Regions from separate parts of the Geobacillus sp. Y412MC52 genome, predicted to be linked through region 2. Evidence: riboswitches for the same ligand, from Rfam matches in the RefSeq annotation. Region 2 holds a riboswitch; each other region holds the start of a gene.
What was found. A riboswitch is a leader RNA that binds a small molecule or an ion and turns the genes downstream of it on or off. The one in region 2 is predicted to bind cobalamin.

Region 1: it holds a riboswitch for cobalamin, as region 2 does, so the genes downstream of both, GYMC52_RS04390 (ribonucleoside-diphosphate reductase subunit alpha) here and GYMC52_RS11380 (ABC transporter substrate-binding protein) in region 2, are expected to answer to the same signal.
Region 3: it holds a riboswitch for cobalamin, as region 2 does, so the genes downstream of both, GYMC52_RS08940 ((2Fe-2S) ferredoxin domain-containing protein) here and GYMC52_RS11380 (ABC transporter substrate-binding protein) in region 2, are expected to answer to the same signal.

What each region holds. Positions count from the first base shown of each region.
Region 1 is NC_014915.1:860,548-868,560, forward strand. Features, by position in the region: gene GYMC52_RS04375 (response regulator transcription factor) at 1-122, opposite strand, end outside; gene GYMC52_RS04380 (ABC transporter permease) at 303-1,118, opposite strand; gene GYMC52_RS04385 (ATP-binding cassette domain-containing protein) at 1,115-2,131, opposite strand; cobalamin riboswitch at 2,334-2,529, shown strand; gene GYMC52_RS04390 (ribonucleoside-diphosphate reductase subunit alpha) at 2,585-4,942, shown strand; gene GYMC52_RS04395 (ribonucleotide-diphosphate reductase subunit beta) at 5,056-6,096, shown strand; gene GYMC52_RS18430 (gamma-glutamylcyclotransferase) at 6,297-7,412, shown strand; gene GYMC52_RS04405 (HD domain-containing protein) at 7,699-8,013, opposite strand, start outside.
Region 2 is NC_014915.1:2,307,853-2,315,865, reverse strand. Features, by position in the region: gene GYMC52_RS11405 (hypothetical protein) at 1-1,186, shown strand, start outside; gene GYMC52_RS11400 (acetamidase/formamidase family protein) at 1,268-2,173, shown strand; gene GYMC52_RS11395 (APC family permease) at 2,187-3,551, shown strand; gene GYMC52_RS11390 (PH domain-containing protein) at 3,738-4,352, shown strand; gene GYMC52_RS11385 (NUDIX hydrolase) at 4,498-4,965, shown strand; cobalamin riboswitch at 5,049-5,247, shown strand; gene GYMC52_RS11380 (ABC transporter substrate-binding protein) at 5,389-6,345, shown strand; gene GYMC52_RS11375 (FecCD family ABC transporter permease) at 6,332-7,366, shown strand; gene GYMC52_RS11370 (adenosylcobinamide amidohydrolase) at 7,363-8,013, shown strand, end outside.
Region 3 is NC_014915.1:1,790,072-1,798,084, reverse strand. Features, by position in the region: gene GYMC52_RS08960 (DNA topoisomerase III) at 1-1,610, shown strand, start outside; gene GYMC52_RS08955 (glycerophosphodiester phosphodiesterase family protein) at 1,795-2,676, opposite strand; tRNA gene GYMC52_RS08950 (tRNA-Gln) at 2,857-2,924, shown strand; gene rraA (ribonuclease E activity regulator RraA) at 3,422-3,907, shown strand; cobalamin riboswitch at 3,966-4,159, shown strand; gene GYMC52_RS08940 ((2Fe-2S) ferredoxin domain-containing protein) at 4,341-4,739, shown strand; gene GYMC52_RS08935 (energy-coupling factor ABC transporter permease) at 4,740-5,483, shown strand; gene GYMC52_RS08930 (energy-coupling factor ABC transporter substrate-binding protein) at 5,488-5,781, shown strand; gene GYMC52_RS08925 (energy-coupling factor transporter transmembrane component T family protein) at 5,765-6,493, shown strand; gene GYMC52_RS08920 (energy-coupling factor ABC transporter ATP-binding protein) at 6,501-7,289, shown strand; gene cobJ (precorrin-3B C(17)-methyltransferase) at 7,396-8,013, shown strand, end outside.

The DNA.
Region 1 (8,013 bases), 1.4 Mb from region 2:
AGCACATCAAGCGCCTCTTTTCCGTTAGCCGCCTCGTGGATTGTAAATCCTTCCAAGCTTAAAAAGTGGCTGACGAGTTCGCGAATATGAGCATCATCATCGACGACTAAAATTCGTGCCATTTCCATCCCCTTTCTTTTCCATTTGTTCTATTTTCATTGTGCCGCTTTCGCTCGGCCTCCGTCAATGCGGAAGCAAATCTGTTTATGATTTCGTCTTGACTGTGGATCGTGAACGAATCTATTTTGTTGGTTCTTGATGTTCATTAGAAGAACGGGGATGCCCATCGGACATCCTGAGTGTTATGCACGGCGCATATAGACACGAACCGTGATTGGCGCAAAGATCGCGACAATCGCTGCCGCGCCGAGCAAGGAGACGACGAAATCGGTGCCAATTGTTCCGTGATTCGTCAACTCGCGGACGGCCGCGATCATATGGGAAATGGGATTGACTTTGGCAACCCATTGCAACCAATCGGGCATCGTCTTGATCGGCACGAACGCATTCGAGACAAACATAAGCGGAAACAGCGCCATCATGGAGATCCCCTGTACGGCGGCCGCATGACGCGCAATGACGCCGCAGAAGGCAAAGATCCAGCTGACGGCCCACGCGCACCCGATGGCGAAAACGCCCGCAAACGCCATACTGGCGATGCCTCCTTCCGGGCGGTAGCCGATGAGAAATCCCATGGCGAACGTCAGCACGGTGGCGATGGCGTACCGGACTGTATCGGCCACCAACCCCCCTGCCAACGGAGCGATGCGGGCGATCGGCAGCGATTTAAAACGGTCGAATACGCCCTTGTCCATATCATCGCGAAGTTGAACCCCCGAGGCGACGGAAGCCCCGATCAACGTCTGGATCAGAATGCCGGGAACGATCATCGGCAAGTAGTCATGCACATTTCCCGCGATGGCTCCGCCAAAGATGTAGGTAAACATCAGAGTGAATAGGATCGGCTGGAAGGTGACGTCAAATAATTGTTCTGGCGTGCGCCGCACCTTCAGCAAACTGCGATAGGCCATCGTCAAGGAGTTGCTTACGGCTTGGGAAACGCTTGCCCGGTTTTTCAGTTGGCGATGGGCGGCTGATTGTGGAGACATGTGTTTCATCCCATCGTTCCCTCCCTTACAATGTTGGATTCCTCTGCGTTTTTTTCCACTCCATGGCCGGTAATGGTCAGAAAGACTTCATCAAGGGTCGGTTTTTGCACACTTAACTCGGCTAAGCGGATGCCCTCTTGACGCAAAGCGACAAGCAAGTCCGTCACATGGTCTGCATCGGCCATCGGCGCCGTGATGTTCCCGGTTTCCAAGGACACCGTCGACCGGACACGGAGAACGCGTTCAATGATGCGCCTTGCCGTTTCGATCTCCTCAGGATGCTGCAGCTTGACTTGCAATGACGACTGACCGACAGACGCCTTGAGTTCATCGGGTGTCCCTTCGGCGACGACCCGGCCATGATCAATCACAGCGATTCGGTCTGCCAATTCGTCCGCTTCTTGCAAATATTGGGTCGTCAACAGCACGGTTGTCCCCATGTTCACCAAGCGCCGGATCGTTTCCCACATTTGATTGCGCGTGCGCGGATCGAGCCCAGTGGTTGGTTCGTCAAGAAAAATGAGCGGCGGCTGGGCAATGAGGCTGGCGGCGAGATCCAGACGCCGGCGCATACCGCCGGAGAAATGTTTCAATGGGCGTTTAGCCGCTTCCGTCAAACCAAATTCCTCCAATAATTCGCTTGTTTTCCGCCGTGCTTCTGCCCGGCTCAGACCGAGAAGCCTAGAAAAGATCATTAGATTCTCTGTCGCGCTTAGCGTTTCGTCGACGGATGCGTATTGGCCGGTGACACCGATCAATTGCCGGACGATTTGCGGTTGTTTGACGACATCATACCCAAAAATTTTGGCGGAACCAGCGTCCGGGCGCAATAACGTTGCTAACATTCGGATCGTCGTTGTCTTGCCGGCTCCATTGGGGCCAAGCACGCCATAGATGGCGCCTGCGCGCACGTATAAATCGAGGCCGTCCACGGCCCGATGGTTACCGAATGTTTTTACCAATCCATGCGCTTCCACTGCCCACTCTTGATGGGCGGTTGAGATTGGGCGTTTGAATCCCATTTTGCGTCCCCTCCTTCATATGATTCGTACATGGTGAATCGTAGCAAGTTTTTATGAACGAAATATGAACAAGGAACGATTTTTAGTGGAAGAGAAAATTTGATTCGCTCACTCTTGCAATTTTCCCGGTTTTGGTATATGCTTGTTCCATCAGGATGCTAAATACTATATATTGGTTTTGAAGTCTTGTTGTACAACTACATATCGTTCTGCCAAGCAATGGTGTCCATCAGGACTTAATAGGGAATCCGGTGTGAATCCGGAACTGCCCCCGCAACTGTATGTGCGGACGAAATGGGATGGCCACTGGCGGCAAGAGCCATTCGGCGCGCCGCTGGGAAGGCCCCAAAGTAGGACGATGCACGAGTCAGGAGACCTGCCTTGCTTGGAACGTTTCATGTTCTTCGGGGTGTGAGAAGATGAAACGATAGGGGAAAAGAAAAAGGGTTTCGTATGCCTTTTTTCCGTCTGTCGTTTCATCCGCTCGCCTGCCCGAGCGGATTTTTTATTGAAGGAGTGGGGAAACGAATGACCGCATTGACGAAAATGATCATCATCGATGACCAAGGGAAGCCGGTTTCTTTTTCACGTGAAGAGTTTGCGTCGCTGATTGGGCAAGCCGCCGCTGGATTCGGCCGTCTGTCGCTTGATGAATACGTCGAGCGTGTTTGGCAGCTTCTCAGTCGAAAGGAGTCCGTCACGGTAGAACAGCTGCACCAAACGGCTATTTTGGAAGGACTTTCTTACATTGATGAAGATGAGCCGGACTGGACATTTGTGTGCGCCCGGCTGTATTTGCGGCAATTGTACCGTGAAGCGGCGCGGCAGCGTGGGTATGACGAGCGCGAGCGGTATGGCGATTTCTACTCGCTGCTTGTTGCGCTGACAGAACAAGGGGTGTACAGTCCGCTGCTGCTTGAACGTTATACGAAAGAAGAAATTGATGCCATCGGTGCGTTTCTTGATCCGGAGAAGGACAAGCTGTTTACGTACATCGGGCTGCGCACGCTCGCTGACCGGTATTTGGCCCGCGATTATGAGCGGCGGCTGTATGAATTGCCGCAGGAGAGGTTTTTGGTCATCGCCATGACGCTAATGGTGAATGAACCACCCAAGCGGCGCCTTGAGCTCGTGAAGGAAGCGTATTGGGCGTTAAGCAACTTATACATGACCGTGGCGACGCCGACGCTTGCCAATGCCGGGAAGTCATACGGCCAGCTGTCGAGCTGCTTTGTCGACACGGTCGATGACAGCTTGCAAGGGATTTATGACAGCAACACCGACATCGCCAATTTGTCGAAATCGGGCGGCGGCATCGGCGTCTATTTAGGCAAAATCCGTTCGCGCGGCAGCGACATCAAAGGGTTTAAAGGGGTCTCCTCCGGCGTCATCCCGTGGATGAAGCAGTTGAACAATACAGCGGTGAGCGTCGATCAGTTGGGACAGCGAAAAGGGGCCATTTCCGTCTATTTGGATGTATGGCATAAAGACATTTTTGCGTTTCTCGATGCGCGGCTCAACAACGGTGACGAACGGCTGCGGACGCATGATTTGTTCACCGGCGTTTGCATCCCTGATTTGTTCATGGAGCAAGTCGAACAGCGCGGCGACTGGTATTTGTTTGATCCGCATGAAGTGCGGAAGGTGATGGGGTTTAGCTTGGAAGATTTTTATGATGAGGAAAAAGGGTGCGGGAGTTTCCGCGAGAAATACTGGCAATGCGTCAACGAATCAAGGCTGTCGAAAGAAAAAGTGCCGGCGATCGAAGTGATGAAAAGCATCATGCGCAGCCAGCTCGAGTCGGGGACGCCGTTTATGTTTTACCGCGATGAAGTGAACCGGCAAAATCCGAATCGCCATCTCGGGATGATCTACTGCAGCAACCTTTGCACGGAAATCGCGCAAAACCAAAGCCCAACCGTGATGAAGCGGCAATATGTAAAAGACGGGATGATCATCATTGAAAAAATACCAGGCGATTTTGTCGTCTGCAATTTATCGTCGATCAACTTGGCGCGGGCGGTGACCGATGGGGTTTTGGCGCGGCTCATCCCGATTCAAATGCGGATGCTCGATAATGTCATTGATTTAAACAATATTCCGGTGCTGCAGGCCGGCCTGACGAACGAAAAATACCGCGCTGTCGGGCTTGGCACCTTTGGCTGGCATCATCTTTTGGCGTTAAAAGGCATTCGCTGGGAGTCGGAGGAAGCGGTCCGCTATGCCGACGAGCTGTATGAAACGATCGCGTATTTGGCGATTCAAGCGAGCATGGAGCTCGCCAAAGAGAAAGGGAGCTACCCGGCGTTTCCGGGATCGGACTGGCAGACGGGCGCTTATTTTGAGCGGCGCGGCTACGAAAGCCACGGTGAACTCGATTGGGATCGGCTGAAGCAAGATGTGGCCCGCTACGGGATGCGCAACGGCTATATCATGGCCATCGCCCCGAACGCATCGACGTCGATCATCGCTGGCAGCACGGCGAGCATTGATCCCATTTTCTTAAAAGTATACGCCGAGGAAAAGAAAGATTATAAGATTCCCGTTACGGTGCCGGATTTAAACGAACAGACGACATGGTATTACAAATCGGCGTACCATATCGACCAACGTTGGAGCATCAAGCAAAACGCCGCCCGCCAGCGCCATATCGACCAAGCCATCTCCTTTAACTTCTACGTCATGAACACGATTAAGGCAAAAGAGCTGCTCGATTTGCATTTGACGGCGTGGAAGTCGGGGTTGAAAACGACGTATTACGTGCGTTCGACATCGGGGACGATCGACGAGTGCGATTCTTGCGCGAGCTGACCATGGGGCGCAACAAACGCCTTTGGTCGGGCTTTCCCTTCCTTGTGCGGGAGGGGCGTCCGCGGTTGGTCGCGCATCACGATACTTGAAAGAGAAAGGAAGGAATCGACACAATGACGATCAGCTTAGTCAAACGGCCGATTATGGATCCAGAGGCGCCGAACCGTTCGACGGGCATCATCAACGGCCGTTGCTCGAATGTGTTGAACTGGGACGATATCGCCTACCCATGGGCGTATGCGAAATATAAGCGAATGCTCGCCAACTTTTGGACGCCGTTTGAAATCAATATGTCGCAAGATGTGAAGCAGTTTCCGCAGCTGACCGACCGCGAGCAGGATGCGTTTTTGAAAATCATCGGACTCTTGGCGCTGCTTGACAGCATCCAAACCGACTACGCTGGGCGCGTCGCTGATTACATTACGGACCCGAGCATCAATGCGCTCATGATCATGCTCGCCCAGCAGGAAGTCATTCACAACCATTCCTATTCGTACGTGCTCTCGAGCCTTGTGCCGAAAGCGAAGCAAGATGAAGTATTCGACTTTTGGCGGAACGAACCGACGCTGCGCAAGCGGAACGATTTTGTGACGAACGGCTACAAGGCGTTTGCCGAAGAGCCGAACGTGGAACATTTGCTGCGGTCGATCGTCTTTGACGTCATTTTAGAAGGATTGTTTTTCTACTCGGGGTTCGCCTTTTTCTACAACCTCGCGCGCCAGCAAAAAATGGTGGCGACGAGCACGATGATCAATTACATCAACCGCGACGAGCACATTCATGTTGATTTGTTTGCGAAAATTTTCAAAGAAGTGTTGAACGAATACCCGGAGTATCGGACGCCGGAGCTTTCCGATTTTGTCCGTGAAACGTTTACGAAAGCGGCTGAGCTGGAAATCGAATGGGCCGGGGAAATCATCGGGAATGACATCGATGGCATCGACTTGGCTGATTTGGAAGCGTACATTAAGTTTTACGCCAACGTCCGCGCTCATCAGCTCGGTTTTGACCGCCCGTTTGACGGCTATCGGACGAACCCGCTCCGCTGGATTAAAGCGTATGAAGAAGTCGACCTCGGCAAATCAGACTTCTTCGAGCAAAAACCGCGCCAATATACGAAAGTGCAAGTGGATAATGGGTTTGATGAGCTGTAAGGAAAACCGCGTTGGGGCATCGTCCAACGCGGTTTTTTACCGGAAAACATGATTAACGGAGGGATTCTCGCTGCATTATACAATGGGGAAGAGAAAAGGAAAAGAGATGTTGCGGCTTGTTGTCGGACGGTAGGCTTGGGCGCCTTACCTTGGTATAATGAGAAAAAACTTGCTTTTGAATGCGAAAGGGGACGGGAGAAGTGGGGAAAAAACAGGAAATCGAACGGCTGCGCGAGCAATTGAATCAGTGGCTCGTGGAAGAGGAGCACGACAATGACGAGGTATGGCTGAAGAGGGGGGAAGCGATTTTTCAACGTTTCGCTCAGCTGGAGCCGGAAAATACGAAGTTGAAGATATGGTTTGCGCAACTGTTGCGCGATTACGGCCGCGATATCAAGTTAAGGAAAGAAAATTATCGAAAGGCCCGGAAATTGTTTGAACAAGCTCTCCGGTTTGACCCGGGCGATCCGGTTTGCCGCTACCATTGGGGGCATCTCGAGCTGTATGACGGGCGTTGGAAGGAGGCGATTCGTCAATTCCAGATCGTTTTGCAGTCAACAAGCAAACACCTTGAACCGTACCATTATATTCGCGCGCTCTGTTCAAGCGCCATCGCCTACAACCAGCTCGGCGACCCGGAAACGGAGCTTGCCATACTTGACCAGCTTGAAGGGTATCACGGCCCGGGACAGCCTAACCATTATGAACGGATCACCGTGACCGCCATAGATGCTGATGGCGAGAAGTACACGTGTTACACGTACGTGTACCCATCAGAACGAAAAGAGTGGCTTGAGCAACACGCCGAACAAGTTTTTGGAGGTGATTGGATGGTGTTTCTCCATTCCAAAGATGAAGTGATGTACTTTGCCTATGGCTCTTGCATGAGCGAACGCGATTTTCGCCGCACTGTCCCGCATTTTGAGGTGATGGGCCGAGCGGTGCTTGACGATCACCGGTTGGCGTTCACCCGGTATTCCCGCGGTCGGCAAGGAGGGGTCGCAGATATCGTCCCTTCTCCGGGCGACCGGGTCGAAGGCGTGCTATACAAAATTCCGGCGCGCTATGTGACGGAACTTGATTGGCGCGAGGGCGTCCCAGCCGGCGTGTACCGTCGTGAATACGTCGATGTGCAGTGTAACGGACAGCTTGTTTCCGCCCTCACGTACATTGTCGTCGAGAAACAGTTGGATGAAATCGCGCCAAGCGAATCGTACGCTTCGATTATTCTTGATGAAGGGGCATCTCTTTTAAGCACGCATTACACCGAGCGGGTGCGGCGTCATATTGAACATTTACGGAGAAGAGAGCGGTAAGTGCAGGAAAACGGTGCGTTGCGGCGGTGCTCCAAGGCTTGCCGTTTTTTTTTTTTGGGAAGAACGGCAGCGGGCGTTTTGGCGGGACAGATGGTGCCAAGCAGTCTTAAAGCGTGAGTGGACGATGAGGATATAAGAGGGCATTCGATGGTGTGTATCGTTCTGTGTCGCTGGCGCGCGAGCAGCCCACCTGATGAAAGGGTGAGCTGTTTCCGTTCAGAGCATACATTGTTCGTGGCGATGTTTCGCGTCTGTTCAAGGGGAATGGCGACATCAAGGCAAGCGGTCAAACAATATCCCCGAGCCGCTCTTTTCCGTGCTGACGGCTGACGAGTTCGTCGAGCTGGCGGATTTTTTTCCACGCTAAGTCGTCGCTGATCGTTCGATAATGGTGGCGGCCGCCGGGCTCCTCGTCGGCTTCGTCGGCCCATTTGACGATGGCTTGAAGCGGCGTTCGTTTCCATTCTCCTTCTGGAAGGTAGGAATCGGTATGAAGCAAAATCGCCAGGGCAATTTCCTTAGCGTTTTGCGGATGTTCGCCAAGGCGGATCAGCAGCTTATGGGCGCGCTCGGCCCCTTTGATGGCATGGATGTCGTTTTG
Region 2 (8,013 bases):
CAAGGGGGTCAATGCCCTGTTACTGCGTTTCGCATCCGGTGAGCTGCTGTTGTTTGGATGTTATGCTTTTATTCATGGTGGGGTGGCGGCGGGGGTGGTGACGGCTATGGCGGTGTGGGCCGCCGTTTTTGTGCTTTGGCGTTCAGCAGCGGCCGTACGCTATCGTTCCCTAACAGAGGAAGGGGATCGCTGGCCGGACTGCTGTTTTACGGCGCGGGCTTTGTTTTTCTTTCGGTTTTTTGTTCGCCTTCTTTCGATCGGCCGGCTGCTTACCGTTGTCGTGTTATGTGCCTATTTGTTGCAGCAACTCTTTCGTTTTTCTCCGACTTTTTTATTCATTTGGTTCGTCTATGTGTACGTGTTTACCGTGCTCGCCGGTTGGTTGGGGATGCGGAAAATCGGAACGGTTCTGCTATACATTGTTTATATAGTGATGGGAATGGTTCCGTTTGCCTATTATCTAACGGGTGGTGTGGCGCGGCAATATGAGATGATTGTACGCACTGTCCCAGCTTCCCTCGATGTGAACATGGTTTCGTTGTTCGTGTTGTTTTGGGCTGTGCTGGCGGCGGCTGCCGGACAATGGTTGGCCGACGAGTATGTATGGGATATTGCATCAATATTGAAAAAAGAACGCGTTGCGCTGACGTTTTCTATGGCCGCGTTTTGCCTTGCTCCGCTTCCGTTGGCCGTCGCAGCCTTATGCGTCCCGTATGCGGCGGCCGCTTCGACTGCCGCCATACTGAAACGGTGGCTGCTTCATTCTTCTGTCTTGATTGCTTGGCCGCTTACTATTGCCTTGCTGGCGGCGTTGTCACTCAGCTTATCCCTTTCCTTGCATTCCGTTGTGCAAATTTTTTGGCACAGGTGGAGCAGGCATCTCTCATGGACATATGTCATCTCTTTTTTGCTTGTACTAGCCCTCTTTTTTATTGCTCCTCTTCTTCCGATGCGGATGGTCATGTTTTCGACCGCCTTGCTTGCCTCCTCGTGTTTTGGGTTGGCTGCTTTACGGACAGGAGAGAAACCGATGGGGGTTATAGGCATGATCGGATGGGTATGTTTGTTTGCTATCGCCTGGCGATGGGGAATGCGCCATAATGTGCTGGAGGCCATAGCATGGAATGGGATTGGCGGTTTCTTGTTTACTCAGATTTATCAATTAATTCAAAAAATAAAGAAGTAACAAAAATGAATCAAAAAAATGCAAAACAGTTTGTTTGCTCCCTGTTATAATGAGACAAAAACGAAAGGGAGGAAAGCGGACATGTCATTTGTTCCATGCACAACGGCCATTTATGCATTTAGCAAAAACCACCAACCGGTTCGAACAGTCCAGTCAGGGGAAACGTTTGTCATCGAAACGTATGACTGTTTCCAAAATCAAATTACTTCAAGCGAAACGCCGTTTGACTCGATCGATTGGAATCATATCAATCCGGCGACCGGACCGATCTATATTGAAGGGGCGGAACCCGGTGACATTTTAGCGGTAAAAATTGAACAGATTCGCCTCAAAGGACAGGGGGTCATGGCTGTCGGCCCAGGGCTCGGGGTGCTTGGAGACCGGATTCCGCAGTTTGAGGCAAAAATGATTCCAGTAGAAGAAAACCGGGCCGTATTTGACGAGCATCTTTCTATTCCATTAAATCCAATGATTGGCGTCATCGGGGTAGCGCCGAGCGGTGAGGATGTGTCGTGCGGGACGCCCGGGCCGCATGGCGGCAATATGGATACAAAGCTCATTACAACAGGGGCAACCGTTTACTTCCCGGTTTTTGTCAAAGGGGCGTTGTTCGCATTAGGCGATTTGCATGCGGCGATGGGGGACGGCGAAATCGGCGTGTCTGGTATCGAAATTTCGGGGGAAGTGACGGTCACCGTCCGGGTGATGAAAGGATATTCGCTCAACCATCCACTGTTGCAAAACGATGATGGCATTGCGACGATCGTCTCGGCCAAAACGTTGGATGAGGCGGTCAAACAGTCGGTTGAGGAAATGGTTAATTTGCTGTTGCCGCACACTCCGTTGACGCTGAACCATTTGACGATGGTGCTTAGCGCTGTCGGTCAGACACAAATCAGCCAAGTCGTTGACCCGCTCGTCACGGCGCGTTTCTTTGTACCGCGATTTGTGCTTGAAGCGTATGGCATCCGCCTGTTTGAGGATTGAGGAGGGAACGGCGATGGCGCAACTTGAAACGAACACATCGGTCGAGTCGCTTGGTTATAAACAGGAATTAAAACGGTCGCTCACATTTGTTGATTTGTTGATTTACGGAATGGTGTTCATGGTGCCGATCGCTCCTTTCGGCATTTACGGGTATGTAGCGCAAGGGTCAAAAGGGATGGTCGCCTTAGCATACTTAATCGGAATGGTGGGGATGATTTTCACCGCCTTGAGCTACGCCAGAATGGCCGAAGCGTTTCCAATCGCTGGTTCCGTGTATTCTTACGCCCAGCGGGGAATGAATGAATATGTCGGTTTTATGGCAGGCTGGGTCATTTTGCTTGATTACATTTTCGTTCCGGCTCTTCTCTATTTGGTCAGCGCTGCTGCCTTAGCCGATATTGTGCCGCAAGTGCCGATTTACGTGTGGCTCGTTCTGTTTATTGCCATGAATACGATCATTAATATTCTCGGAATCGAGATGACGGCCAAAGCGAACAAAGTGATTGTTGTTTTAGAGCTCATCGTCCTTGCAGTGTTTGTGATCACAGGAATTATTGCGATTATAAAAGGTGTCAATGGAGCGCAGTTTACGTTCAAACCGCTGTACGATCCTAATCATTTCAGCGCGGAGACGGTGATGGGGGCGGTGTCGGTGGCCGTCTTGAGCTTCCTTGGTTTTGATGCGGTGTCGACGCTGGCTGAGGAAACAAGGGACGGGAAATCATCGATCGGCAAAGCGATCATTTTCGCTTTGCTCGTTGTCGGTGCGCTTTTCATCGTGCAAACATGGGTCGCCGCTCTCATTTGGCCTGATTATACGACGTTTAAAAACGCAGATGTGGCGTTTTATCAGATTGCGGAGCTGGCAGGAGGACCATGGCTGAAATGGACAACGATCATCGCCACTGCGCTTTCATGGGGGATCGCGAACGCGCTCGTCGCCCAGGCAGCCATCTCCCGCATTTTGTACAGCATGGGTCGCGACCGTAAACTGCCCAGTGTGCTGGCTAAAGTGCATCCGAAATTTCAAACGCCATACGTCAGCACATTGCTTGTCGCTGTGATTTCGCTCATTGTCACGACGGTGTTCGCCTCACAAATTGATAAACTCGCTTCGCTTGTCAACTTTGGCGCCCTGACGGCTTTCCTCTTTTTGCATGTATCAGTGATGAACTATTTCTTGCGCAAACAAAAGAGTAACGATTATATCAATCATCTCTTGTTTCCGCTCATCGGTTTTGTTATCATCGGCTATGTATGGATGAACCTGGACCCGCTCAGCAAAAAGCTAGGATTGATTTGGATCGCGATTGGACTCGTTTATCTGGTCTTTTTGCGACTCACGAACAAAGACTCCCGTCTAAGCGGGGAACTGTAGTTGCTTGTAAGGCCTGACGCCGTCATAAAAGGCGTTGGGTCTTTCGTTTTTTGCCGACGATGAAACATTTTTTCGATCGCGACGTATTACAGAATGAGGGTACGGCGCCTTGTTAAGGCAAAACGCCGTTCATCCGCCAATAGGTGGGCGCCGATAAAACGTGGAAGGAGCCGGAGGAACATGAGCATGTTTGGAAAAGTCGCCGCCGATGTGCTTGGGCTAAGCGACATCGGCTCGGTCATTCAGCCGAAAGACTACGACAAAGTGGATGCCGATGATTATGTGATGCACGAGGATGGAGAAAAAATCTATTTTCTCATCAAGTCGAAATCCGATGAATATTGCTTCACAAACCGCGCGCTCATTCATCTGGACGGCACGAGCGCCGCGAGCAAAAAACGGACGCTGCGCCGCTACGATTACTACAAGCATCCGATTTCCGACGTATCGCTCGAAACGGCCGGGACGGTCGATTTGGATGCGGAAATTAAATTTAAAATTGGACCGCATTCCTACTCCATTGATGTGCATAAAAAGCATATTGAGGAATTGAAAGATTTGTATAAATCGCTGCTGGCGATCGCGGAGATTTGCCATGAAAACGAAATGAAATTCCACTATGCTGAGCGGAGTCTGGAACTGGCAACGAAGGTGTTTGCCAACATGCGCGGCGACGGCGCCAATGTGTCGGCGGATTTTCAGGCCGTGAATGAATACGCTTTTCGCTGGCTGACGGAAGCGAAAAAGAACTATACGGTGAAGGATTTCGGCTTTGTGTTTGACAAATATATTCAACAGTGACGAGATGAAGGTTGTATCGGGGAAAGACGCCGTGCCAGAGGCGAGGTATCTTTCCTTATTTTTTTCAAGATGGCAGTATAGATGGGGCAGCCGCTTTTTTTCTGCAGGAGAGGGCTAGGATCATTCCGCGATGTAGGAGGAGAGCTTGATGGATAAACACCAACAAGCCATTATCACCGTTTCAGCCTATATTACGAATGACACGGGAGAGGTTTTGCTTGTTAAAAGCTATGACCGCTCCGATACGTGGGAAATGCCGGGCGGACAAGTTGAACCAGGCGAGCCGCTCGATCGGGCCGTTCATCGCGAGGTGTATGAAGAGACTGGCGTTGACATCCGTCTCATCGGGGTCAGCGGCGTGTATTACAATGAAACTAAAAATATCATAAACATTGTATTTAAAGCGACATATGTGAAAGGAAACGTTTCTCCCCAGCCTGAGGAAATTCAAAAGGCGAAGTTTGTGTTGATCGATGAGTCGAATATTGATGAATATGTGACATGGCCGCATTTGAAATCGCGGGTGCTCGATGCGATGAAAAGGGAATGCTCTGTTCCGTATGAAACATGGGTTATGAATCCATCTCGATTGTCTGCAAGAGTGGGAAGGTGACGACTTCCCTCCAACCTGCTGTAAATTCATAGTTGTCAAATGCTAAACGCTGCATTATTATAAAAATGTCCATATCCGACAAATTCATCAATTCGCAGCAAGGTGCCGAAAAGGCTTAATAGGGAATCCGGTGGGAATCCGGAGCTGTCCCCGCAACTGTCAATGCGGACGAAATGAAATCGCCACTGTACGGACAGATGGCTTGCGCTGTTTTCCGTACGGGAAGGCTTCAGAGTAGGATGAAGCATGAGCCAGTAGACCTGCCTTGCTTGCCGCAGTTTCCGAATCTTCGGGGGGTGAGACGCGGAAACAGTCGTACAGGGCATTGTTGTGCCCATTGGCGGTCTGTTTCGCGCTCATTCCCAGATTTAGGCGGAATGGGCGTTTTTTATTGTACATACATCACTGAAGGGGGAATGACGGATGAAACGTTGGACATGGCCGGCGGTGGTGGCGGTGTTCTTCCTTTTGGCCGCCGTGCTCGTCGGCTGCGGCGGGGCGAATGGCAGCACCGAGCCTGCGAAAAAAGAAGAACCGAAAACGGAACAAGCGGCGTTTCCGGTGACGGTGAAAGACGGGCTTGGCGAGGATGTCACGATCAAAGCGGAACCGAAAAAGATCGTCTCGCTCATCCCAAGCAATACGGAAATCGCCTATGCGTTGGGGTTGGGCGATAAGATCGTCGGCGTCAGCGATTTTGACAATTATCCGGAAGACGTCAAAACGAAAACGAAAATCGGCGGCATGGAATTCAACGTCGAGAAAATCATTTCGCTCAAACCGGATCTTGTCTTGGCCCACGCGTCAAGCGCCCATAACTCGCGCGATGGCCTCAAGCAATTGAAAGACGCCGGCATCACCGTGCTTGTCGTGAATGACGCGAAGTCGTTCGACGATGTGTATGCGTCCATCGAATTGATCGGCAAAGCGACCGGGACGACAGACAAAGCGAAGCAAGTGATTAAGGATATGAAAGAGAAGCTTGCGCAAATTCAAGAAAAAGCGAAACAAATCCCGGCGGACAAACAAGCGAACGTCTGGATTGAAGTGTCGCCGCCGCCGCAGCTGTATACGGCCGGCAAAGGGACGTTTATGGATGAGATGCTTCAAGTGATTTCAGCGAAAAACGTCGCCGGCAGCTTGGAAGGCTGGCCGATGGTGACGGAAGAAAAAGCAGTGGCCTATAAGCCGGACGTTATCATCACGACATACGGCGGAGCGAAGCAAGTGTTTGCGCGCGCCGCTTGGAAAGACGTGCCGGCGGTGAAAAACAAGCGGGTGTATGACGTCAACACCGACTTAGTAAGCCGCCCGGGTCCGCGCCTTGTCGAAGGGGTCGAGGAACTTGCCAAAGCCATTTACCCGGATGTGTTCAAGTAAAACGTGGATGTATATATTGGCCGTCACGGCGGCCATGTTATCGTTGCTCGTAGGGATATCGACAGGATCGCTGTCGATTCCCTTTTCTTCTATTGTTCGCATTCTTGCGTCCGAATGGTTTGGTATGCCGCTTCCGTCTGACATTCCGGCCGATTGGGTGCCGATCGTGATGGCGATCCGCTTGCCGCGCGTCGTGCTCGCTTTTTTGGTCGGGGCGTCATTGGCACTGGCTGGCGCGGCGTTCCAAGGGTTGCTGAAAAATGCGCTCGCCGATCCGTACACGCTCGGCGTCTCGTCCGGCGCCTCGGTCGGGGCGGTGCTCGTCATCTTTCTCGGCTGGCAATGGCCGCTCTTTGGCACGTTCACGCTGCCGATCGTGAGCATTTTATGCGGCATGGCGACGCTTGTCGCCGTTTTGGCGTTCACTCGCGCGGTTGAGCCGCAGCTGTCGGTTGAGACGATCATTTTAGCCGGCATTATCTTCGGCGCGTTTTTCAGCGCGTTCATTTCACTGATGATCGCTTTGACCGGGGAAGAATTGCGGCAAATCATCTCATGGCTGATGGGAAGCGTCGCGATGCGCGGCTGGAAATACAGCGGGCTTTTGTTGCCGTTTTTTCTCATCGGCGCGGCGGTGCTTCTCGCCAACGGCCGCGAGTTGAACGCGTTTGCTTTTGGCGAGGCGGCGGCGCTTCATGTCGGCGTTGATGTTACGCGCCGAAAAGTCATCATTTTGACGGCGGCGGCGCTGCTCACCGGCGCGGCGGTGTCGGTGTCCGGGACGATCGGTTTTGTTGGGCTCGTTGTTCCGCATATGGTTCGGCTTGTGTGCGGGCCAAACTACCGGGGGCTTTTGCCGCTGTCGCTCTTGTATGGCGGGGCGTTTCTTGTGCTTGCCGATGTGGCGGCGCGGACGATCATCGAACCGCGCGAACTGCCGATCGGCGTCATCACTGCGCTGATCGGCGCCCCGCTATTTGCCGTCTTGTTTTTCCGAAAAATGAAGCGAAAGATGGGATGATGATGCTCGAGGTGCGGGCCGTATCGCATCGGTATGGACCAAAGCAAGTGCTTGATCGTGTGACGTTTTCCGTGGAAAAAGGGGAGCTTTTTGGCATCGTCGGGCCGAACGGCAGCGGAAAAACGACGCTGCTGAAACTCATTTGCAAAGAGCTTCCGCTTGCCAGCGGTGAGATCAAGATTCATGGCCAGCCGCTTTTGGCGCTGTCTGCGAAGCAATGGGCGCGGTTTGCCGCCGTCCTGCCGCAGACAGCGGAGGCGGCGGCCGGCTATACGGTGAGAGAAACGGTGGCGCTCGGCCGCTACGCCCATCAGCGCGGCTTGTTTCCGACGTGGACAAAAGAGGATGAAGCGGCGGTTCAAGAAGCGCTTCGTGCGGTCGGCTTGGCTGACAAAATCGATGAGCCGCTTGAGCGGCTAAGCGGCGGCGAGCGGCAGCGCGCCTATTTGGCGCGGGCGCTTGCCCAAAAGCCGCAGTTGCTCTTGCTGGATGAGCCGACGAACCATATGGATGTGAGCGGCCAAGTCCGGCTTTTGGACCGGCTCGCGGAAGCTGCCCGCTCCCGCGATTTGACGGTCGTCGCCGTCTTTCACGATATGAACGTCGCTAGCTTATATTGCGACCGGGTGCTTGTGTTAAAAGAAGGA
Region 3 (8,013 bases), 520 kb from region 2:
GCCTCTTGCTGAAAGAGCGCGGGATGAATGATGTGTTTTCCGTCGGACGCGTGCAGACGCCGACATTGGCGCTGATCGTCCGGCGTGAGCGGGAAATTGAGCAGTTCCGCCCTGAACCGTTTTGGGAAGTCGTCGCTTCGTTTGTCATCGGCGATAAGCGCTATGAAGGAAAATGGACGGATGAAAACGGCCAAACACGTCTCAAGGACGAGGAGATGGCGAAAAAGATCGCTGCCTTTTGCCAAGGAAAACGAGCGGAAGTCGCCGACGTCCGCACGGAGCGGAAAACGTATCAGCCGCCCCTGTTGTTCAACTTATCGACGCTGCAGGCGACAGCGAACAAGCTGTACCGCTTCTCGCCGAAAAAGACGCTTGATGTGCTGCAATCGCTCTACCAAAAAGGGATCGTTTCGTATCCTCGTTCCGATTCGATGCATGTGACGAAAGGGGAAGCGGAAACGTTCCCTGCCATTTTTCAAAAATTGTCATCGTTTCCAGCGTACGCTTCTTATTTTCCGCTGCCGCAGCCGTCGATTTTACAGAATAAACGTTATGTAAACGAGAAAAAAGTCACCGACCACTACGCGATCATCCCGACTGAACAAGTTGTTGCCCCGGAGAAGCTGTCGGACGACGAGCGGAAGGTGTATGATTTGGTCGTCCGCCGCTTGATTGCCGCCCACCACCGGGCGGCGGTCATCGATTATACGACCGTCACGACGCTCGTTGACGGTCGGGCTCGCTTCGTTTCGAAAGGAAGGCAGGTCGTCGAGGAAGGATGGCGCGCGGTCATCCGCCCGCATGAGGAGGAGAAAGATGCTGCGCTTCCTCCCCTTGAGCGAGGGGAGGCGGGGAAAGCGGCCGCTGTAAAGGTGAAAGAAGGGAAGACCGAGCCGCCGAAACGGTATACAGAAGGCGAACTCATCACCTTGATGAAAACGGCGGGAAAATTTTTGGAAGATGAGGAACTGGAAAAAGTGCTCGCCAAAACGGAAGGGCTGGGCACGGAAGCAACAAGGGCGGCGATCATTACCATGCTGAAAGAGCGGAAGTATATTGAAGTGAAAAAGAACCTCGTGTACGCGACCGACAAGGCGAAAGTGTTGATCGAGGCGCTTGGCGGCACGATCCTCGCCTCGCCGGAAATGACGGCGAAATGGGAGCAGCGCTTAAGCGAAATCGGCGAAGGGAGCGCCTCGCCCGCCGCCTTTATGGAACAGGTGAAAAAGTTGGCGCAAAAAGTGGTCGTTGACGCCATCGCCGCCGCGCCGAATTGGAATTTCAGAGGGGTTGACACCGCCTCGATCCAGCGGACAAGGAAGAAAAAAACGATGGGCGAGAAGCTTGGGCCGTGCCCGCTTTGCCGCGGGACCGTCATCGACAAAGGAACGTTGTACGGCTGCGACCAGTACGTGAAAACAAAATGCTCGTTTACGATCTCCAAACGCATTCTCGGCAAGTCGATTTCGGCGGCGAATGTGAAAAAGCTGCTGGCGCAAGGGAAAACAAATGTCATAAAAGGGTTTAAAAAAGGCGGGAAAACGTTTGACGCCATACTCGTTTGGGATGAAAACGAGAAGAAATTGTCGTTTCAGTTTCCGAAGCCGTGACGAAGGCAACAGGCGTTGGGGACGGGAGGCTTGGCGAAAAGGCGGACCGATGGCGGCCCGCCGATCTGGCCTCCTTTTTCTCAAATGATACACCGAATCGGGTCAAATGGGAACGATTTTCGTTTTTATTAACCATAATAACATTATGTGAACAATAAGCTCCCCCTGGCTCCCTGAAGGCCGGTCAATGGCGGGGCAGACGACGGCAGGCGGCAATGCGGCCAGGGCGGTCTGGATAATCGGTGAACAGGCCGTCAACGCCCATGGCGCATAGGCGCTCCAGATCGTGCCGAGCGTTGGCGGTATAGACGTGGACCATGAGCCCGCGGCGATGGGCGGCGCGCACCCACTCTTCGGTGACGGCCGAAAGCGGCAAGCCGATGCCATCGGCATAGACGGCGATTTGTTGCAGCAGCTCGTCGCCGCCGCTGTGCGCTTCCTTTTCGCCGACCAATTGAATGAGCTGAATGCCGTGCGGGATGAGCGGCCGGAGCGCTTGCAAGCTTTCCGGGTGGAACGATTGAAACATGACGCGGCGCTGTTGCAGGAAACCGTGTTTTTTCAATAGATGGACGACCGCCTCTTCGATGCCGGGCTGTTTCGTTTCGATGTACAACGGGGCTTCCACACGCTCCGCTTTCAGCATCTGAATCACCTCATCAAGCGTCGGGATGCGCTGGCCGGCAAAGCGTGGATGAAACCACGAACCGGCATCCAGCCGCCTCAGTTCAGCGAACGAAAAATCATTTACCCGCCACGGAGCACGGCGCGGGTAGACCGTTTCGGCATTTGTCGTCCGGGCGAGCGTCGCATCATGCAGAGCAACGAGCTTCCCGTCTTTGGCTGCGCGCACATCGACTTCGATATAGTCCGCCTGCATGCGGGCGGCAAGGCGGTAGGATGAGAGCGTATGCTCCGGCGCGTATCCGGACGCGCCGCGGTGGGCGATGACGGCGGTTTTCGGCTGGCTGGATGGCTGCCAGGCAGCCGCGGCCGCTAAGACGATCGGCGACGATAACAAAAACAATGTGCAAAGATAGAAGCGAAAAACCGTGATCCGGCGCATATACATCTCTCCCCTTCCAGTATCATATCGGGAAAACAAGTGCGAGGGAAAAACGAGGTGATATAGTGGGGAAAGGATGCTTGTACCGATAGTTTCGCACATCAAGCAAAGGGATATTCAGTTTGATGCATAAAGTGCGTTATCATGCCGCATACTGTAAACGACAACAAAACGTTGGGCTATAGCCAAGCGGTAAGGCAACGGACTTTGACTCCGTGATGCGCTGGTTCGAATCCAGCTATATAGATGCAATTTAAAGCTTTAACATTTTTCGTTTTTACCGGTCATTTCATCCGACTGTCGAGTGACCGAACAACACCGCTTCCAGACCCATGAATGGGTCTGTGAAGCGAGTCGTTGTTCGGTCTTCCGTCACGCCTTAGCGTGACGGAGGCAAGCCTGTGGCTTGCCTTCGACAGTCAAAAATGGATGAGCCACTTTTCCGTCAAGGATATGTTAAACGATTTCGTTGCATCTATATAGCCCAGCTGAACGTCTGGTCAAACCGGAGGGGCTTTGGGCCGGTGAAAACGGTCTCCGCCATATATCGGCGCGGGGCCGTTTTTTATAGTTTCAATGCGAGCGGTGGAATACATCGAAGCGATTGACGGCCACACAATGGTTTGGTTCACATCGCCGCGTTCGTGTCAGTCGTTCGAATGAAAGATCGTCGACAAAAAACTGCTGAGGCAGAAGGATTTTGGCGAATGACGGCGAATGCAAAACATGAAAGGGGAGAGCGACAATGAAAACAGCCGATTTATGCGATCAATTTTTAGACGAGTTGCAAGTATGCGAGTTGCCGTTCCAATCGTACGGCGGAAAACGGATGTTTTCCGGGCCGATCGCGACGGTCGATGTGTTTGAAGACAACGTCCTTGTCCGTGAAGCGCTCGAGACGGTGCCGCCGGGTACGGTGCTCGTGGTTGATGGAAAAGGCTCGCGCCGCGTGGCGTTATTAGGCGACCGGTTGGCGCAAATCGCCTGCGAGAGGGGGCTTGCTGGCGTCATCATCCACGGCTGCATCCGCGATTCAGCGGAAATTGGCGCCATGCCGATTGGAGTGATGGCGATCGGCACATGCCCGGTGAAAAGCAAAAAAGAGGGAAAAGGCTCTCGCGACGTTGCGCTCGAGTTTGGCGGCGTCCGCTGGGAGCCAGGGGCGTACGTGTACGCCGATGCGGACGGCGTTGTCGTCGCCAACAAAGATTTGTCGGCAAAAAACGGTTGACGGCCGCCATCAAGTTGTACTACGATGAAAACGGATGCTTGTTCCATGACAAGATCAATAGGCGAGAAACAAACAAGGTGCCTAAGCCTGCTTAAGGGCTTGGGTGAAAAGGGAAGCCCGGTGAAAATCCGGCACGGTGCCCGCCACTGTGATGGGGAGCTTTGCGGCAACAAGTCACTGAAGGATGCTTCGGGAAGACGCCGCCAAGCGATGATCCTAAGTCAGGAGACCTGCCTTGTTTGGATCGGACGGATGCCTACGGGACTATAGGCAGACGTGCGGGAGAATGACGGCTTCAGGGGCCCTGTTTGGGCCGTTTACGCCTTTCGTATACATTTTTCTGCACCTCTGCTGTAGAGGTGCTTTTTCTTTTGTCGAAAAACCGTCCGTCTGCCGCATTTCATTCTACCATTCTAGCAAAAGGGGGGATTTGGTGGCGACGTGGGATTTGCGGGGAATGAAGCATCATGTGCTCATTTGCAACGGAGGGACGTGCCTTCGCCATGGAGGGGATGACGTGACAACCGCGGTGCGTGAGGAGATCGCCCGCCTTGGGCTTGACGACGCTGTCCATACAACAAGGACGCGCTGCAACGGACGCTGTCAAGATGCGTGTGTGATGATCGTCTACCCGGATGGCGTCTGGTACCGGTTGATGACACCGGAGAAGGCAAAAGAGGTCGTCCAACGCCATTTGCAAAACGGCGAGCCGCTTCGCGCGTGGGCGACGTATGAATACGAAGACGCGTTGGTGTTGACGCCAGACGGTGAACGAGAGGCGCCAAGCGGAAAACGAAAAACCGAACATGTCGAGAAAGGAGCGAGCGGATAAATGAAAAAGATCATCCGGTGGAGCAGCATCGTCGCTTTATTCGTCGCGTATTTTTGGATGACCAGTGAACAGGAAGCATATGCCATGCACATTATGGAAGGCTTTCTGCCAGTCAGATGGGCGCTCTTTTGGTGGCTGTTGTTTTTGCCGTTTTTCGTGCTTGGCTTGCGCCGGCTTGTCCGCACCTTGAAACAACATCCGGAACAAAAGCTTCTTATGGCGCTGGCTGGTGCGTTTACATTTGTGCTATCGGCGCTCAAAATCCCATCGGTCACCGGCAGCAGCTCTCATCCGACTGGGATCGGATTTGGCTCCGTTTTGTTTGGACCGTGGGTGATGGTGGTAATCGGCACGATTGTCCTTCTTTTTCAAGCGCTACTGCTCGCTCATGGAGGATTGACGACATTAGGAGCCAATGCCATGTCAATGGCGGTCGTTGGACCGTTTGTCGCTTATATCATTTATCGGTTGGGACGGAAAAGCTTGTTGTCCCAGCGAGTCTCGTTGTTTCTTGCTGCTTGCTTATCTGACTTGGTAACGTATGTCACGACCTCGCTGCAGCTTGCTTTGGCGTTTCCGGCGCCTGATGGCGGGGTGATGGCTTCGTTTGGGAAATTTGCTGGCATTTTTGCTATCACTCAAGTGCCGCTGGCGGTAACCGAGGGCATTTTAACGGTGATCGTCTGGAACTGGCTTGCTTCGTATCAAGCCTCTCCGTTGTTCCAAAAGGAAAAGGGGGCATGAGGACATGAAGAAAAATCGTTTGTTGTTATTGCTTGCCGCTTTGTCGATCGTAGTGCCGCTTTGGTGGGCGCGCGGGTCAGCGTTCGGCGGAACGGACGACCAAGCCGAAAAAGCCATTCAAGCGATCAACCCGCATTATCGTCCGTGGTTTGAATCGATTTTTACCCTGCCGGGCGGCGAAGTCGAAACGCTGTTGTTCTCGTTGCAAGCCGCGCTTGGCGCTGGCGTGATTGGCTATGTCGTTGGGTTGTACAAAGGGCGGTCGGAGCGGGAGAACAGCCATGATTCGCGAGTTTGATCGTTGGGCGTATGACAACCGGCTTCGCACATGGCGGGCGGAATGGAAATTACTGATGGCTCTCGCCATGCTTTTTGTCGTCATGATCGGCGGCTGGCGCGAGCAATGGCTCGTGCTTGGCGGGATGGCGTACTGGATTATCGGCCGTGCGGGGGTGCCGTTTTCCTTGTATGGAAAAGCGATGTTGGCCGCCTGCATCTTTTTAGGGCTTAGCCTGTTGACGTTGGTCGTGTCTGTGTCCTTTCCCTTTCAGTTCTCGATCGTTGACAGTCAGCTGCAACCAGCTGCTCAGCTGGCCATTCGTTCACTGGCCGCATGGTCTTGTCTGTTTTTTGTGCTCATTACGACCCCGGCGCCGGAGTTGTTTGCCGTGCTGCGGAGGATGCGTCTCCCGGCAGCGTTGGTTGAACTTTGTTTTCTCATGTATCGCTTCATCTTTTTATTGGAGCAGGCGGCGGCTGAGCTGATGTTGGCGTTGCGTGCCCGCAATGGGGGAACGCATTGGCGGCACGGGGGGATGCTCATGTATCAATTATGGATAAAAGCGTGGCAATCGTATGAAGCGTTCAGCCGTTCGCTTGCTGCCCGTGGGGGAATGACTTCGGTTGTGTATACACATCAACCGCTGAAAACGAATATGCACCTTGCCGACATCACAGCCGGCGTCGTGATGGTGATGCTGTTGCTCGGTTTGGAATGGTGGAAAGGATGAGAGAGATTTGCTGTTGCGGATGGAACAAGTGCGGTATGCATATGATTCGACACGCGATGTGCTCAATGGGGTTGATTGGGAGATTGTGGAGCGAAAAAAATGTGTGCTCATTGGGCCAAACGGATGCGGCAAAACGACGCTGTTTCTTCATTTGAATGGGCTATTGCGGGCGCAAGAAGGAACGGTGTATTGGAAAGGGCGCAACATGTATGAACGCGGCGCCGATTGGGCGCAATGGAGGCGTGAAGTCGGCATCGTCTTTCAAAATCCGGAGCATCAAATTCTTGCGCCGCTCGTGCGCGATGAATTGGCGATCAGCCTCGCCCATGCTGGAATGGATATGGACAAAATGGGAGAAGCGCTCGCCTCGATTGTAGAAGAATACAAGCTCCATTCCTGGTTGGACCGTCCGACCCACCAACTCAGCCTCGGGCAGAAAAAATGGCTGACGCTTTGCTGCGCCATGGCGACGAAGCCGGATTTGCTCGTGCTTGACGAGCCGACCGCCTACTTGGATCAGCACCAGACAAAGCAGTTTCTTGAGCAAATCGAGGCGATTCATCGAGCGGGGACGACCGTGTTAATTGCCACGCATGATATGGATTTTGTCTGGCAGTGGGCGGATGTCGTCGCCGTCATGCACGAAGGGCGCATCGTGATGCAAGGGGCGCCGGAGGACGTGTTCGCCGATCGCCAACGGCTTTTGGATGTTCGTTTGGATGTTCCGCTGTTTGTGCGGCTTTGGCAAGCGTGGCGGCCGGAGGAAAAGACCGTGCCCCGATGCCTTGCCCAATAAATGGGGAGGGATCCGCGCCGAAACCGTTGCAGAAGGTTTGGGGCTCTAGGGGATTAATTGGTGAAAAGTGAACTTTTTTCCTCAATCAGCAAAGGAGGGAATGATGATGAACGGCAAACTGCTCATTGTCGGCTTTGGCCCGGGAAGCGTCGACCATATGACGAAACGGGCTCGGGAAGCGATTGAAGAAAGCGACGTCATCATTGGCTACAAAACGTACATCGAACTTGTGCGCGATCTGATTGTCGGAAAGGAAATCATCAGCACTGGCATGACGGAAGAAGTGAGCCGCGCCCAAGCGGCGGTGAAATGGGCGGAGCGCGGCAAAACGGTCGCCGTCATTTCAAGCGGTGACGCCGGGTTGTACGGCATGGCCGGGCTCGTGTATGAAGTGCTGATCGAAAAAGGGTGGACGAAAGACAGCTCGATTGAAGTCGAAGTCATCCCCGGCATTTCCGCGATCCATTCGTGCGCCGCGCTGCTTGGCGCACCGATTATGCACGATGCGTGTACGATCAGCTTGAGCGACCATTTGACGCCGTGGGAGCTGATTGAAAAGCGGATTGACGCCGCCGCCGCGGCCGATTTTGTCATCGCGCTTTACAACCCGAAAAGCGGACGGCGCACTAGACAGATTGTGGAAGCACAGCGCATCCTGCTCCGCCATCGGTCTCCGGAAACCCCGGTCGGTCTGGTAAAAAGCGCGTACCGCGAGCGGCAGCAT